DNA from 2 places in the Streptococcus sp. 1F3 genome. Region 1 is predicted to be linked to the other one. Evidence: predicted binding sites of a transcription regulator. Region 1 holds the regulator's gene; the other holds the start of a gene.
The links. Region 1 encodes CtsR, which represses protease genes until heat stress. Its sites were predicted from a motif close to TTGGTCAAAAAAGGTCAAANA; they were not measured.
Positions count from the first base shown of each region.

Region 2: a site for CtsR is predicted at 2,650-2,670, ahead of ACVPON_RS07285 (ATP-dependent Clp protease proteolytic subunit). Genes of this name have one in related genera too.

Region 1 covers NZ_JBUEQR010000008.1:9,569-16,822, forward strand. The annotation lists gene dusB (tRNA dihydrouridine synthase DusB) at 1-334, shown strand, start outside; gene ACVPON_RS00255 (ATP-dependent Clp protease ATP-binding subunit) at 1,399-3,849, opposite strand; gene ACVPON_RS00260 (CtsR family transcriptional regulator) at 3,851-4,309, opposite strand; gene traF (conjugal transfer protein TraF) at 4,701-5,048, shown strand; gene ACVPON_RS00270 (GNAT family acetyltransferase) at 5,050-5,766, shown strand; gene tsf (translation elongation factor Ts) at 5,830-6,870, opposite strand; gene rpsB (30S ribosomal protein S2) at 6,946-7,254, opposite strand, start outside.
Region 2 covers NZ_JBUEQR010000082.1:2,502-9,755, reverse strand. The annotation lists gene ACVPON_RS07295 (ABC transporter substrate-binding protein) at 1-988, opposite strand, end outside; gene ACVPON_RS07290 (DUF2129 domain-containing protein) at 1,077-1,352, opposite strand; gene ACVPON_RS07285 (ATP-dependent Clp protease proteolytic subunit) at 2,021-2,629, opposite strand; gene upp (uracil phosphoribosyltransferase) at 2,936-3,565, opposite strand; gene ACVPON_RS07275 (chorismate mutase) at 3,868-4,134, opposite strand; gene ACVPON_RS07270 (SLC13 family permease) at 4,147-5,607, opposite strand; gene ACVPON_RS07265 (MalY/PatB family protein) at 5,635-6,795, opposite strand; gene ACVPON_RS07260 (cystathionine gamma-synthase) at 6,782-7,254, opposite strand, start outside.

The DNA.
Region 1 (7,254 bases):
CATCGAAGAAGTTGGTGCAGATGCGGTCATGGTGGGGCGGACTGCCATGGGAAACCCCTATATTTTCGAGCAGATCAACCACTATCTCGAGACAGGCGAGATCCTACCCGACCTGAGCTTCCATGATAAGCTCAATATCGCCTTTGAACATCTCACACGCCTGGTTCATCTCAAGGGCGAAAGCATTGCTGTACGTGAATTTCGAGGACTTGCTCCCCATTATCTACGGGGAACGGCTGGTGCTGCGAAAATCCGTGGCGCAGTAGCTCGTGCCGAATCAGTAGAAGAAGTTGAGACACTCTTTCATCAAGCCCGTGAAGCCCATAAGAAATAAGAAGCTGGAATCTCCCAGCTTCTTATCATAACCCTTTGAACGTCATACAAAAAATAGCCCTCCTTGCTCATACTCCATCGTGTAAGCCAGCGGACTGTTTAACACTAAAAATAGCTAAACTTCTCCTTACTTTTTCAAGATACAAGAATCTCTTGACTTTTCTATATAAGCTATTTTATACTATTATCAATAAAACGCTTTCTTTTATACAGAAGTGATATCGTATCATGACAATAGAGGGAGTTAAGAAGAAGTAAAAAATGACAAAAAACCTTAAATCATCCGCTTTTCTAGGAATACTAGCTCCGTCACCATCTTTTATTAGCAACATTTACTGGAAAGCCGATGCAATAAAAATTAATGTTGGAACTGCGGGGTTCATCAAATGTTAAAATACTACTATGCTATCAAGAATAGTCCCTTCGACCTTTATTTTATCCTTGTCATCGTGTTTATCTGGTCTATGATTGCTTGGTTTCCAGCCAATATCCAATTTCCTTTTGGAAGTAGTCTTATATCTGTTCCTCATTTTATCTTTCTCTATTTTCTGCCAGCTAGCGGTTGGCTAGCTATCTTAGCTTCACTTCTATTTAAAAAAGTCAAGTTATTCATCTTTGGTCTCCTCTGCTTACAGCCAATTCCTGTGACACTAGCTCTCTCCTACTTCATTTTCGGGATATTTGGGCTAGACGCTCGATAAGGTATCCTAACCACTATATAGTTATTTCGTTTCCTTTTCGTACTAGGAAACGAGCTGCAGGCTGCTTCAACAGTCTAATGACTGTTGAAGGTTGGAAATCATACTGACGATAGTCAGTAACAATCGTAGAGTAGGGCAAAGCCAGTTCCAATCATCTAGAAGATGATTGGAACTGGGAAATAAGGAAACGAAGTTTCCACAATGCTTGAAGTAATAAAAGGTAAATGAAATGAGTATAAAAGTCGTATCAACCCTAGAATGGTCCGTTGATACGACTTTTTTTACGATGTATCTAAGAGCTTGGAATAGTCCTCACCAAACAGCGAACGACTGCTCCTGAAAGACTATGGTAAAAGAGGCTAACCTAGCGCTGAATATCAAAGTTCAATTTTCCAGCTTTTACCCCAATTTTCAGGCTATCTCCTACCTGCAATTCCCCTCGAAGGAGCATTTCTGCTAGAGGGTCTTCCACTTTTGTTTGGAGCAAACGGCGAAGCGGTCGTGCTCCCATTTCACGATCGTAGCCTTCCTGTGCCAATAATTTCAAGGCAGACGGTTGAATCTTAAACTGAATTCCCTTTTCATTCATAACTGCCTGGAGCGGACGAACCATCACTTTCACCACTTCTTGCATGTCTTGAGTGGTCAAGCTATGGAAGACAATTTTCTCGTCAATACGGTTGATAAACTCTGGTCGATAGGCTTTTTTCAATTCTTCTAAAATCCGTTTTTCAACGTGTTCCTGGCTGTGTGACAGGTCAAGGGCTCCAAAACCAACTGTCTTATCATCTCGTAAGGCTGTCGCTCCCAGATTTGAGGTCATAATAATAATGGTATTTGAAAAATCAACTTTCCGTCCCTTGCTATCAGTCAAGACGCCATCATCTAAAACCTGTAATAGAATATTAAAGGTATCAGGGTGCGCTTTTTCCACCTCATCAAAGAGCAAGACTGCATAAGGCTTGTTCCGCACCTTTTCTGTCAGCTCTCCTCCTTCTTCATAGCCAACATAGCCTGGAGGGGCACCATTTAGACGACTAGCTGCAAATTTTTCCATATATTCGCTCATATCAAAACGAATGAGGGCAGACGCATCATCAAACAAGACTTCTGCCAATGCCTTGGCCAACTCAGTCTTTCCAACCCCAGTAGGCCCTAAAAACATAAAGGAGCCAACCGGACGATTGCCTGTCCGAATCCCTGACTGGTTGCGACGAATGGCACGACTAACCGCAGAAATCGCCGCTTCCTGTCCAATCACCCGCTTGTGCAACTCTCTTTCTAAGTTCAAGTATTTCTTGATATCCGTCTGACTTAACTTAGCAACTGGAATACCGGATAAATGGCTGAGCGTCAGCAAAACATCCTCTTCTGTCACTTGGACATCGCCCAAGATTTCTTGGCTCTCTGTCTCCAATTCCTTCATCAATAGCTGGCTAACTGTCTTGTGTTTTCCTGCTATGAGTGCCTCATCTGCGGCAGATAATTCAGATTGCTTCCCACTTGTTTTTTGCCGATTTTGCACCGTTGCACTCGCCTCATCTAACAAATCAATCGCTGAATCTGGTAAATTTTTACTAGTCAAATACCGCTTAGCAAAGGTTACAGCTGTCACAACTGCTTCATCTGTAATCTGAATTTTATGGTAATTTTCGTAGGCTTTCTTCAAACCCTGCAAAATAGCAATGCTAGCTGCGACAGTCGGTTCTTCCACTGTTACTTTAGCAAAACGACGAGAGAGGGCTGCATCTTTTTCAATATGCTTTTGATACTCATCTTGGGTCGTTGCCCCAACTGTCCGCAAGGTTCCACGTGCAAGGGCAGGCTTTAAAATATTAGCCGCATCCAAGGTAGAGTCAATCCCACTACCAGACCCCATAATCGTATGCAACTCATCAATGAAGAGAATCACCTGACCATCTTCTTCAATATCGTTGATGATGTTGTTCATTCGCTCTTCAAAATCTCCCCGAAAACGCGTCCCTGCAATGACATTCATCAAGTCCAACTCTAGGACCCGCATCTTGGCAAGACTAACAGGCACCTCCCCATCTGCCACCCGTTGTGCTAGACCCAAGGCGAGTGCCGTTTTCCCAACTCCTGCTTCTCCGACCAAGACAGGATTGTTCTTGGTTTTCCGGGAGAGAATCTGAATCATTCGGGAAATCTCAGCCTCCCTGCCAATAACCGGCTCAATTTGTCCTGCACGGGCTAGGGCTGTCAGATCCCTTGTATAATCTTCCAAACCACCTGTTTGAGGAGCCGGAGGCATTCCCATCATATTCGCCATAGTAGGTCTATGTCCTCTCCCTCCTTTCATGAGGTTCCGAATAGACTTTAAATCTTCCTTGGAAAAACCAGCCTTTGCTTCTAAATTCTTTCGTAAATCAATAAAGCGAATCTTAGTATCTGAATCTTCAAAATGAAATCCAGCCTTATCCAAGATTTGTGAAGCCACCGAACGCTTGTCCAGAAGCATTGCCATCAAAAGATGCTCAGTCCCAAGCTGTTTTGCCTTGAGCACTTCTGCAATCTTCTGGGCAAAACGAGCTACTTCATCCAGTCTCTTCGAGCTCTGTAAAAACGTAAAATCCTCTAATTCTGCACGATAGACACGTTCTGTCACTGTATAGGTTGCCTGCTCGTAATCTGCAACATCGAATGGATAATCCGCTAAAACAGCCCCTGCAATCGTATCTGGATTGATCACAAAAGCCAATAACAGATGCCAAGTTTCTAAGTAATCGCACATGTATCGTTGCCCGATTAACTGCGCATCTTCATAGGCACGTTGTAATCCATTTGAAAATTTCATCCTAATCCTCTTTCCTATCCAATCGTCGTAAAATCTGTCGCATCATGCGCACACGAATAGCTGCTGCTTCCTGTCCTAATACTTCATCACTGCTAGCTGAGAGAAGCAAATTGCCTTCACGTTCTGTCATCAACTGCTCGTCAAATAAGAGCTGTAAGATATCCGCAAACACTGTGCTAGACAACTCTGTCCCCATATTGTGTAACAAATCATGGACTAGTTCATGCTTATCTGAAAACGTAATCCGACCAATTCGGATATAACCTCCGCCTCCGCGCTTGCTTTCCACAATATAACCACGGCTAGCTGTAAAACGTGTCTTAATCACATAGTTAATCTGGCTTGGTACTACCTCAAATCGGCTAGCCAACTCACTCCTGCGTAATTCTGCTACACTCACTTGCTCTAAAATCGCCTTGATATGTTCTTCAATATAATCAGATGTATTTTTCATCGCCATAGACACTACCTCTTTCTCTGACTATCTTTGACTATTATACCTTAAATTTCTGACTTTGAAAAGTAAAAGCAATGCAGACCTATTTTCAGCATAGCCCATAAGCAATGAAGGCCTGCTCCACTCCTCACTTTGATAGTTGGAGAGAAAAGTAGAAACTATTTTTAAGCCTGCACTTAATCATTACAGGGACAATCCAAACAGAATTTCTTGCATTTATCATCCGTTTTCCCTATAATGAGGTGAGGAATTGCGTTCGAGTTACGAGCCACTGGTTATTGATAGCCCTCCAATAATCTAGCTATCTTCGCCTGAAAATCGGCTGTTGAAGTGGAAGATAAACGGAGTATCACTCGTGTCAAACGTCCTCGTATCTTATTTTAAAGGAGTTATTATGTTTACCAATTCATTTCAAGAACTCGTACAAGATTTTACCCCTGTTTCTATAGAGGAAGCTGAGCGCTTACTGGCACAAGAGGACGGAGCTATCCTCTTTTTAGGACGTGCAAGCTGTCCTTACTGCCAACGTTTTCTACCAAAGCTCCACAGCCTTGCCCAAGCAGAAGGACTGACTATCTATTTTATTGATAGTACGAATCCAGATCCCCAGTTACAAGCACTTCGTCAACGCTACCAAGTAGCAACCGTTCCAGCCCTCCTGTTTGCTAGTTCAAACGGTGTGCAGGTTCGCTGCGATAGCTCTATGACAGAAGACGAAATCCGTCAATTCCTAACCATCTAAAGTGACCCAACTACAAGTAGAATGTAACCATCAGCAAGTCATTGTTTCCTTCCGTCATCAGTCTATTGGAACCATTGAACTATCGGAAAACCCCTATCATCAGCAACATACCTATCTAACCTTTCACTTAACTGTGTATGACAATAGCCTTGCCACTCCCCTTTTTCAGCTCATTCATAACCATATCAAGACCCCCTTACAAGTGATGCTGTCTTCAACTAATCAAATGCTCATCTCATTTTTAAAGGCAGGAGGTTTTCAGTGCAAACGGATTTGTTATGAAATAGCTGTCAGCACCCAAGATTATCTTGGAGAGCCTACCCCTGCTTCATTTCAAATCGCAGAACGGATAAGTAAGAAGTATCAGACTTGTGGTCGACTGCTACTTCATTACTATATAGAAAGTCACAAGGCGATTAGCCCCTTTACAGGGACTGAGGAAGACTTTTTCAAGACTCTTCCTCAGACTGTCTATTATCAAAGCGGATCAAAAGGAATTGAAAATCTAGCATTTATAGAAGACAATGAGATTGCTTATGTATGGGGAGATAACGAAGAAAGTCTCCGCTCCTTTCTCAATCAAATCGTTCCCTATCTCTTTCAACAATATACAGAAATTCACTTTGAAGCAGATGATGTGGATGCCTGTGCTATGACGCTTCGGTCATTGTTTAAAGAGCAGACAGACGAACATTGGGATACCTATATTTTGCCCTAAGGCTTATCAGAGCAGTCATACAAAAAGAGAAGAACAAGGTTCCTCTCTTTTTCAGTTACAAGATTATTTACCAAGCGCTGCAGCCATTGTTGCAGCAACTTCTGATTCGAAGTCATTTGCTGCTTTTTCGATTCCTTCACCTACTTCAAAACGAGCAAATGCTACTACACTAGCATTGACTGAGTTAAGGTAGGCTTCAACTGTCTTGCTATCGTCCATGATATAAACTTGAGCAAGAAGTGTGTAGGCTTGATCCACTTTTGTATTATCAAGCATAAAGCGATCCATTTTACCTGGAAGGATTTTATCCCAGATTTTTTCTGGTTTACCTTCAGCAGCCAATTCTGCTTTGATGTCTTCTTCTGCTTGCGCAATCACATCATCAGACAATTGAGCTTTTGAGCCATATTTTAAGAATGGAAGAGCTGGTTTTCCAACCATTGCACGGCTTTCATTGTCTTGTTCAATTTTGTGGTTCAACTGTGCCAATTCATCTTTTACGAATTGCTCATCCAATTCTTTGTATGAAAGAACAGTTGGTTTCATCGCTGCAATATGCATGGATACTTGTTTTGCAAGAGCTTCATCTCCACCTTCGATGACAGAGATAACCCCGATACGTCCACCATTGTGTTGGTAAGCTCCAAATGCTTGTGCATCTGTTTTTTCAATCAAAGCAAAGCGACGGAATGAGATTTTTTCTCCAATTGTTGCAGTTGCGTTCACGTAAGCTGCTTCAAGTGTTTCACCTGAAGGCATTGTAAGAGCAAGGGCTTCGTCGTTGTTAGCTGGTTTACCTTCTGCGATCACTTTTGCTGTTTCGTTTACCAAGTCAACGAATTGAGCGTTTTTCGCAACGAAGTCCGTTTCAGCGTTCACCTCAACAACTGCTGCTACATTTCCATCCACATAAACACCAGTCAAGCCTTCTGCTGCTACACGATCAGCTTTCTTCGCTGCTTTTGCCATCCCTTTTTCACGAAGCAACTCAATCGCTTTTTCGATATCCCCATCTACTTCAACAAGGGCTTTTTTAGCGTCCATGACACCAGCACCAGATTTTTCACGCAATTCTTTTACAAGCTTAGCTGTAATTTCTGCCATAGTTTCTCTCCTATTTTCATTTATGAGTAAAAAAGGGGAGGGCTGAGCCCCGCCCCTTAGGATGTTTCCGAATGATTAGTTATTATCGCCTTCTACAACTTCAACGATTTCTTCGATAGATACCGCTTCTGTTTCAGTAGCTGCCAATTCTGCTTCTACTGCTTCAACACTATCTTCGCCTTGACGTCCTTCGATGATGGCATCAGCCATTTTTGCAGTGATCAACTTAACAGCACGGATTGCATCATCATTCGCTGGGATAATCACGTCAATATCATCTGGATCTGTGTTTGTATCAACCATTGCAACAACTGGGATACCCAATTTTTTCGCTTCTTTCACAGCGATTTGCTCTTTATGTGGGTCAACAACAAACATGACGTC
Region 2 (7,254 bases), on a different contig from region 1:
CTGCTGCCATGTAAACTGAGTCATAAGCAAGGGCTGAGAACATAGATGGTTCTTCACCGTATTCCTTTGTATAAGCATCATGGAAGGCTTTTGCACGATCACTAGCTGATGGAACAAAGGCAGATAGATAATAAATGTTGTTTGCTGCTGAAGCTGTTGCCAACTCTGCAAACAATGGTGAATCAAACCCATCTGAGCCAAGAATCGCTTTGTCTATTCCAAGACCGCGTGCTTGTTTTACGATAGTGCCTGTTTCATTGTAATAACCTGGCATGATAATTGCATCAAAGTCAAGTCCTTTTAATTTCGTAAGGGCTGCTTGGAAGTCCTTATCCCCCGAAGCAAATGTAATCGTTGAAACAATTTCACCCTTGTAGGCATTTTGGAAAGATTCTGCAATACCCTTACCATAGTCCGAGGAGTTATCGTAGTAAAGCACGACTTTCTTTGCATTCAAGGTTTTCGTTGCATAATCTGCCATGATTTCACCTTGATAGCCATCTGTAAAGGTCGTACGGAAGAAGAAATCTTGAACCTTACCTTCGCTGTCTACAACGAGATCTGTTTGAGTTCCTGAAGGACTAATCATTGGTACACCCGCTAATGTTACGTTGGCAATAGAGGCACCTGACGTAGCTGAGGTTGCAGGCCCAATGACAACATTTGCCCCTTCACTTGCAAGACTTGTCGCAATTGTCGCCGCTTCGGCTGTTTCTGACTTATTGTCTTTTACAATGACTTCAATCTTCTTCCCATCAACACCGCCTGCAGCATTGATTTCTTTCACTGCAAGGTCTGCACCGTTCTTCTCTGTTTGACCATAAGATGAGACGCTACCTGACAATTCCAAGTTGTAACCAATTTTGATTGTGTCTCCTAATTCTGTCCCAGTGGCAGAGGCATTTGTACTTGATACCGTTCCACATGCTGAAAGAAACGCTGCAGAAGCAAAACTAACCACTGCTAATTTAAGTCTATTGATTTTCATAAAAGCTCCTTGAAAATTTTCTTCATTTTTGCGATGTATCTAATATACTGAATTATCAGAAAATTGTCAACAAAAAAAGAAAAAGAATTTAAATACTATTTTTCTCTTCCTCTTGACGCCATAAAATCCCGACAAAATTAGTATCCAATTCTTTCAGGCGAGATGGAACCACTTTCTTAACAAACTTTTCTTTCTTTAGGCTTGTAATCAAACTATCCACCTTTTCCTGATTCACATATAATAATAGGTAACGCAAGCGCCGAGAATGGTAGATGATGTCTCCGTACTGATTTAATTTTCTCGCATCACGATTATAGTGCAGATAGACTGTCAGACTAACCCGTTCTTGCTTTTCAAATGCCATACTCTTCCTCTTTCATTTCTTTTCCTTTCCATTATATCAAAAAACAGGGCATTTGATACAGAAAAGCTCTAAAGAGAAAGACACTTTTTTCAGCAGATACCTCAACAAATCTCTAACCTCACTACTGTTTTTAATCCAGTTGCAAGCATCTTTTAAGACATTCTCCTTGTTTCGCAGACCGCCCATTACCCAAGTATAGTGTAGCAGGTTGATTCCCTTGGATAGACTATTAAAGGTTGGAAATAAAACGAGTGATACCCGTGTCAAACACTCTCACATCTTAATTGAACACGGGCTAAAAGCTCGGAAAATAGATAATCTTTCCTAGAATCGATAATTCTTCGTCAAGATTCCTAATTTTCATTCGCTTTTGTTACGCCCTTTGTATCTTGATTTAATTGAACACGGGCTAAAAGCTAGGTAAAAAAGATAGGCAGCTGTTTCGGCTTTAGCCGATTACAGTTGAGAATCCTGTAAGGATAGGTTCCCTTGGGTTCATCGAACCCTGCGTCAACCTCCTATTTTTACTTTGCTCGCTTTACGGCTTTTGTATCTTGATTTAATTGAACTCGGGCTAAAAGCTCGGAAAATAGATAAACATGACAAGGAGGCGATGCTTCCTTGCCATGTTTCCTAAGTTTCATTCGCTTTTTTAACGCCCTCGTATCTTAGTTTAACTGATTGTTTTCCATAATTTGGTCAATAAAGCCATAATCAAGCGTTTCTTTGGCACTCATCCAGTAATCGCGCTCAGCATCTTTATGGATTTGTTTGACACTTTTTCCTGAGTTATCTGCGAGAATTTTTTCAAGGGTATTACGGGTTTTAAGTAGGTGTTCAGCCGCAATAGCCATATCTGTTTGTTGCGTACCTCCACCAGTACCCCCCATTGGTTGGTGAATCATATATTCCGCATGGGGCAACATGAAGCGTTTTCCTTTAGCTCCACTTGAAGCAATGACTGTGCCCATGCTCGCTGCCATTCCCATCACAATGGTTTGTACATCTGCCTTAATAAAATTCATCGTATCCACAATTGCAAGACCTGCCGAAACAGAGCCACCAGGAGTATTCACATAAAGGTAAATATCCTTGGTCGGATCTTGAGCATCAAGAAAAAGCAACTGGGCAATAACAGAGTTAGCCATATTGTCCTCAACCGGACCTGTTAACATGATAATACGATCTTTTAAAAGACGTGAGTAAATATCATACGAGCGTTCCCCACGGCTAGTTTGTTCAATAACTACAGGAATCATAGTGTTCTCCTTTTCAATTTTGAAATTATTATACTTAAATAGTCAAAAAAGGTCAAATAAAAAACGTTCAGAATGAGTGAGACTGTCCACTCCCTTGTCATTCTCAATCCTTCCTCTTTCGAATCCTCGCTTTCGCCACTATTCGAAAGTGAGGTCTGGGAACAAATCAACAGACTTATTTTCGATTACCTCTCCTCATCTATTATTCATTTTCCTGAACTATCAGAAGAGAAACGGTAGCTGATGTCCATTCCAGTTTAGCAATAAAAAGGGAAAGGCGAGCCTTCGAAACCACGATTTTTCTCCCTCTTCCCCATAGCTTTCTTATTTTGTCCCAAACAAGCGATCTCCTGCATCTCCCAAGCCTGGAACGATATAGCCTTTTTCATTTAGCTTTTCATCTAAGGCTGCGGTAAAGATATCCACATCTGGGTGTGCATGCTGAAGGGCTTTAACACCTTCTGGTGCTGCAACAAGGCAGACAAATTTGATATTGGTTGCACCACGTTTTTTAAGCGAATCAATCGCTAAAATAGCCGAACCACCCGTCGCAAGCATAGGATCTACGACAAAGATTTGACGCTGATCGATGTCTTCTGGTAATTTGACCAAATACTCAACTGGTTGCAAGGTTTCTTCATCACGATACATACCGATATGACCAACTTTTGCTGCTGGAACAAGGCTTAATAGACCGTCCACCATACCAATTCCAGCACGCAGGATTGGAACAATAGCCAATTTTTTCCCAGCGATTTGCTTTTGAACCGTTTTGGTAATCGGAGTCTCGATTTCTACATCTTCCAATGGCAAGTCACGTAGCACCTCATACCCCATCAGCATCGCAATTTCATCGACCAATTCACGAAAAGCCTTGGTAGGCGTATCTGTACGGCGCAAGATAGACAATTTATGCTGAATAAGGGGATGTGCAATAACTTGGAATTTCTCCATGATCTAACCTCTTCTATTTGTTTTTTCCATTTTACCAAAAAATATGAAAAAAAGCTTGCCAAAATGGCAGGCTTCTTGGATTTTTCAAAGGGAGGTATAGAGGGAGCAGTTCCTTATAGTCTCTTCCCTTATTGTTCGCCCTTTCTCCAATCATCTAGGGGACTCATACTCTTCGAAAAGCTCTTCAAACTTTATCAGCATCGCCTTGCCGTACGCTACGAAGTCATAAAAGAGGCACAGATATTTCAACATTAGCCAATGGCAACTATAGCTCCCTTTAGGTGTAGGTGTAATAATAGAATCTATTCATCGAGTTGCTTCTGCTGGTAAGCCCTCGATAAGCGCATCATTTCCGTGTATAATTCCGTCAATGGCTCACGCAAGGTTGCGTCTTTGAGATAGCTACATACCTTTTCGATTACCTGTGCTTCTCGGCTACTATCAAGCACAGGAAGCCCCTGTTCTTTTTTTATGGCAACCACCTCCAAAGCAGTCTGCATCCGCTCTTCAAACAAGCCTACGATTTCCCTATCAATGCGATCGATGGTTTCTCTTTGTTTTGATAACATCCTTTATTCCTCCTATTGTAAGATGAGTAGCCCAAGTGGGTAAAAAATAGCAACAGCTGATAGGATACTCCAAAGTAAGATCCAACACCCAAATCGAAAGGTATCACGGCTATTGGTCCATTCTGAACCGATTGAAATAGCGACATAAGGCATGGCTGGTGCCGTCACAAAGGCAAGTGAAGCCATATAACCAATGGCACAGCAGATGACTGCAATATTAGCCGAGAATTGACTACCAGCTGATTGGTAAATGGTTAGCGCCATGGTAGTCACGACTGAAACCGTCACCAGATTGGAGGTGAAATTGGTCTGAATACCTGCCCAAACAACGAAGAAGACCACCATCCATACTGGACTCAATCCTACTACAAAGGAGGATAACTGCTCATTTAAGAGGGAAACCACCCCGATTTGATCATTCGATAAGACCGTTCCTAAGGCGAGAGTTGAACCCACTAGAAGCATACTTGACCAATGCACCCCTTTTGAAATCGCTTCTGAAATATTCAGTAAGGGCTTACCTTCTACCTTCAATAATGCCAGAATAGCTGTCATCAATAGCGGAGGGAACATAATTCCAGCCTGCTTAAAGAAAGCAGCAAAAGCAGGAGAAATCCCTGCTAGAATCTCGGGAACCAACCACATCGCCACCATTCCTAAAAAGAGAGCCACTATCCATTTTTCCCGCTTGTCAACTGGTGCTAAATCCGTCAAACTATCTAATTCTTTGACCTGAATGTCCTTGCTATCAATTTTGAATAGGAAGCGAACTGAGCATAAGAGAACGAGAAAGAGGGCTAGACCTGCCGGGACAGCAAACTGCATGTACTGCAAATTGCTGATAGGCAACTTGGACACAGCAGCATATAGCCCCATAGCTGTAATTGCAAATACATGGTTGATCGGTGTCATGGCTGTCCCAATTGCAATTGTAATAAACATCGCAATCAAAAGATGAGAGGCTGATCGATCTCCTTTTTTCCAACCAAATTGCAAGCACATTTCCTCAAATAATGGTAGCAAGAACATAAAAATCACAGTTGGTGAAATCATGCTACTCATGATAAGAACAACCCCTAAGAAAGCTGTAATAAAGCGTGACGGCCGGCTCATGGCAAAGCGACTATGAATAACTTTTGAGGTGACTCGTTTTAAAAATGAGGTTTGATTCAAGGCGTAGGTCATCACAAAGGTAAACAACAAAAAGACAAAGGTTGTATTTCCAAAAGACCACTGAGAAACTTGACTATAGGTGATCTCTGGAATCAAACCTAAACTCACCAAAGCCAGCAAACTCGGCCAATCTGTCGCCACAAATAACCACAAAATCAAACTACCAGCTAAGGTTGCAAGAGCCGCAAAGGTCTGGCTCGATAAGCCAAACACCTGCCAGCCAAAGGATGTATTGAGAAAGGCAAAAATAAAAATACCCAGTCCCAAAATCGTTGCTATTGTCTTCTTTTTCCATTTCATCTTCATATCTCCTTCTTCTAAAAAATCCTATCTGAAAGCTATCGCAATACGCTTACAAGCCTCCTTTACAGTCTCAAGCGGTGTTGCCGCATTAAAACGAGCATGGTATTTGCCCTCCTTACCAAAGGTCAAGCCATCGTTTAAGACCACGCGCGCTTCTTCATACAATATCCTTTGAATCTCCTCATGAGCTAGACCATAGGCTGAAAAATCAAGCCACAAAAGATAGGTGCCTTCTGGCTTCATCACCTTAATCTTGGTATGCGATTCTAAATAATCCACAACGTAGTTAATATTCTGCTCTAAAACAGCTTTCAGTGCCTCCAACCAAGGTTTACCATAAGAAAATGCAGCTTCCGTTGCCAAAAGACCAACCGTTGAAATTTCGTGGTGGTTGTTGGCTAGCTGCTGCCTAGCAAACTGCTTTCGCAAATCTTTGTTTTCAATGATGGCGAAACTATTTTTGGTTCCTGCAATGTTAAAGGTCTTGGTAGCTGACGACAAAATAATCGTAAACTCCTTAAACTCTGGATCTACTGTATTCAAGCTATAGTGCCGATGACCAAATAAGGTCAAGTCTTGATGAATCTCATCAGATAGCAAGAAAACTCCGTGCTTCTGACACAAGCGACCAATGGTCTGCAATTCCTTCCTACTCCACACACGACCACCAGGATTGTGCGGACTACAGAGGATATACAATTTCACCTCATGCTCTATCAAATCCTTTTCCAACTGCTCAAAATCCAACTCAAAACGCCCCTGTTTCTGGACTAAGGAGTTGGTGACTAAGGTTCGTTTATTGAGCTTAACGGTGCGGGCAAAGGGTGGATATACTGGCGTATTGATAAGGACAGCTTCTCCCTCCTGGGTCAGTGCTTGAATCGCAATCGAAATCGCAGGCACAACTCCCTCAATCAAGACCAGATCTTCTCGCTTGATAGTATAGTCATGCTCAGATTTTTCCCAATCAATGATCGTCTGGTAAAGCCCATCGCTAGCATAGGTATAGCCAAAAATATACTCATCTCCATAGCGCTTTACAGCCTCACGAATCTCCCCAATAGGAAGAAAATCCATATCTGCCACCCACATTTGGAGCAAATCCGGCTCCTCTTCACTCTTTTTCCATTTTTCTGAATGTTGTGCTAAACGATTCGGTCGTGTTGTAAAATCAAATGTCTCCACATTCCCCTCCCAATGCCTGTCTCAAGTCAGCAATCAAATCATCGGCATCCTCAATCCCAATAGACAAGCGCAGTAAATCATCGGTCAGACCATAGGAATGACGAACGTCCGCAGGAATATCTGCATGCGTTTGTGTTGCAGGATAGGTAATCAAACTCTCCACACCGCCTAAACTTTCTGCAAAAGTAAACACTCTTAGCTGGTTTAAAATACTTGGAATCCTTGTCTCATCCATCACCCTGACAGACACCATGCCACCTTTTCCAGTATAGTAAACTTCTCGCACTAGATGGGATTGGCGTAAAAAGTCTACCACTTTCTGGGCATTTTTGCTAGAGCGTTCCATACGTAAAGCAAGGGTTTTCAACCCCCGCATCAGTAAATAAGCATCAAAAGGGGACAGGGTTGGACCTGTCGTATTTTGATCATAAAAGAGCCTCTCATACAAATCCTTGTCAT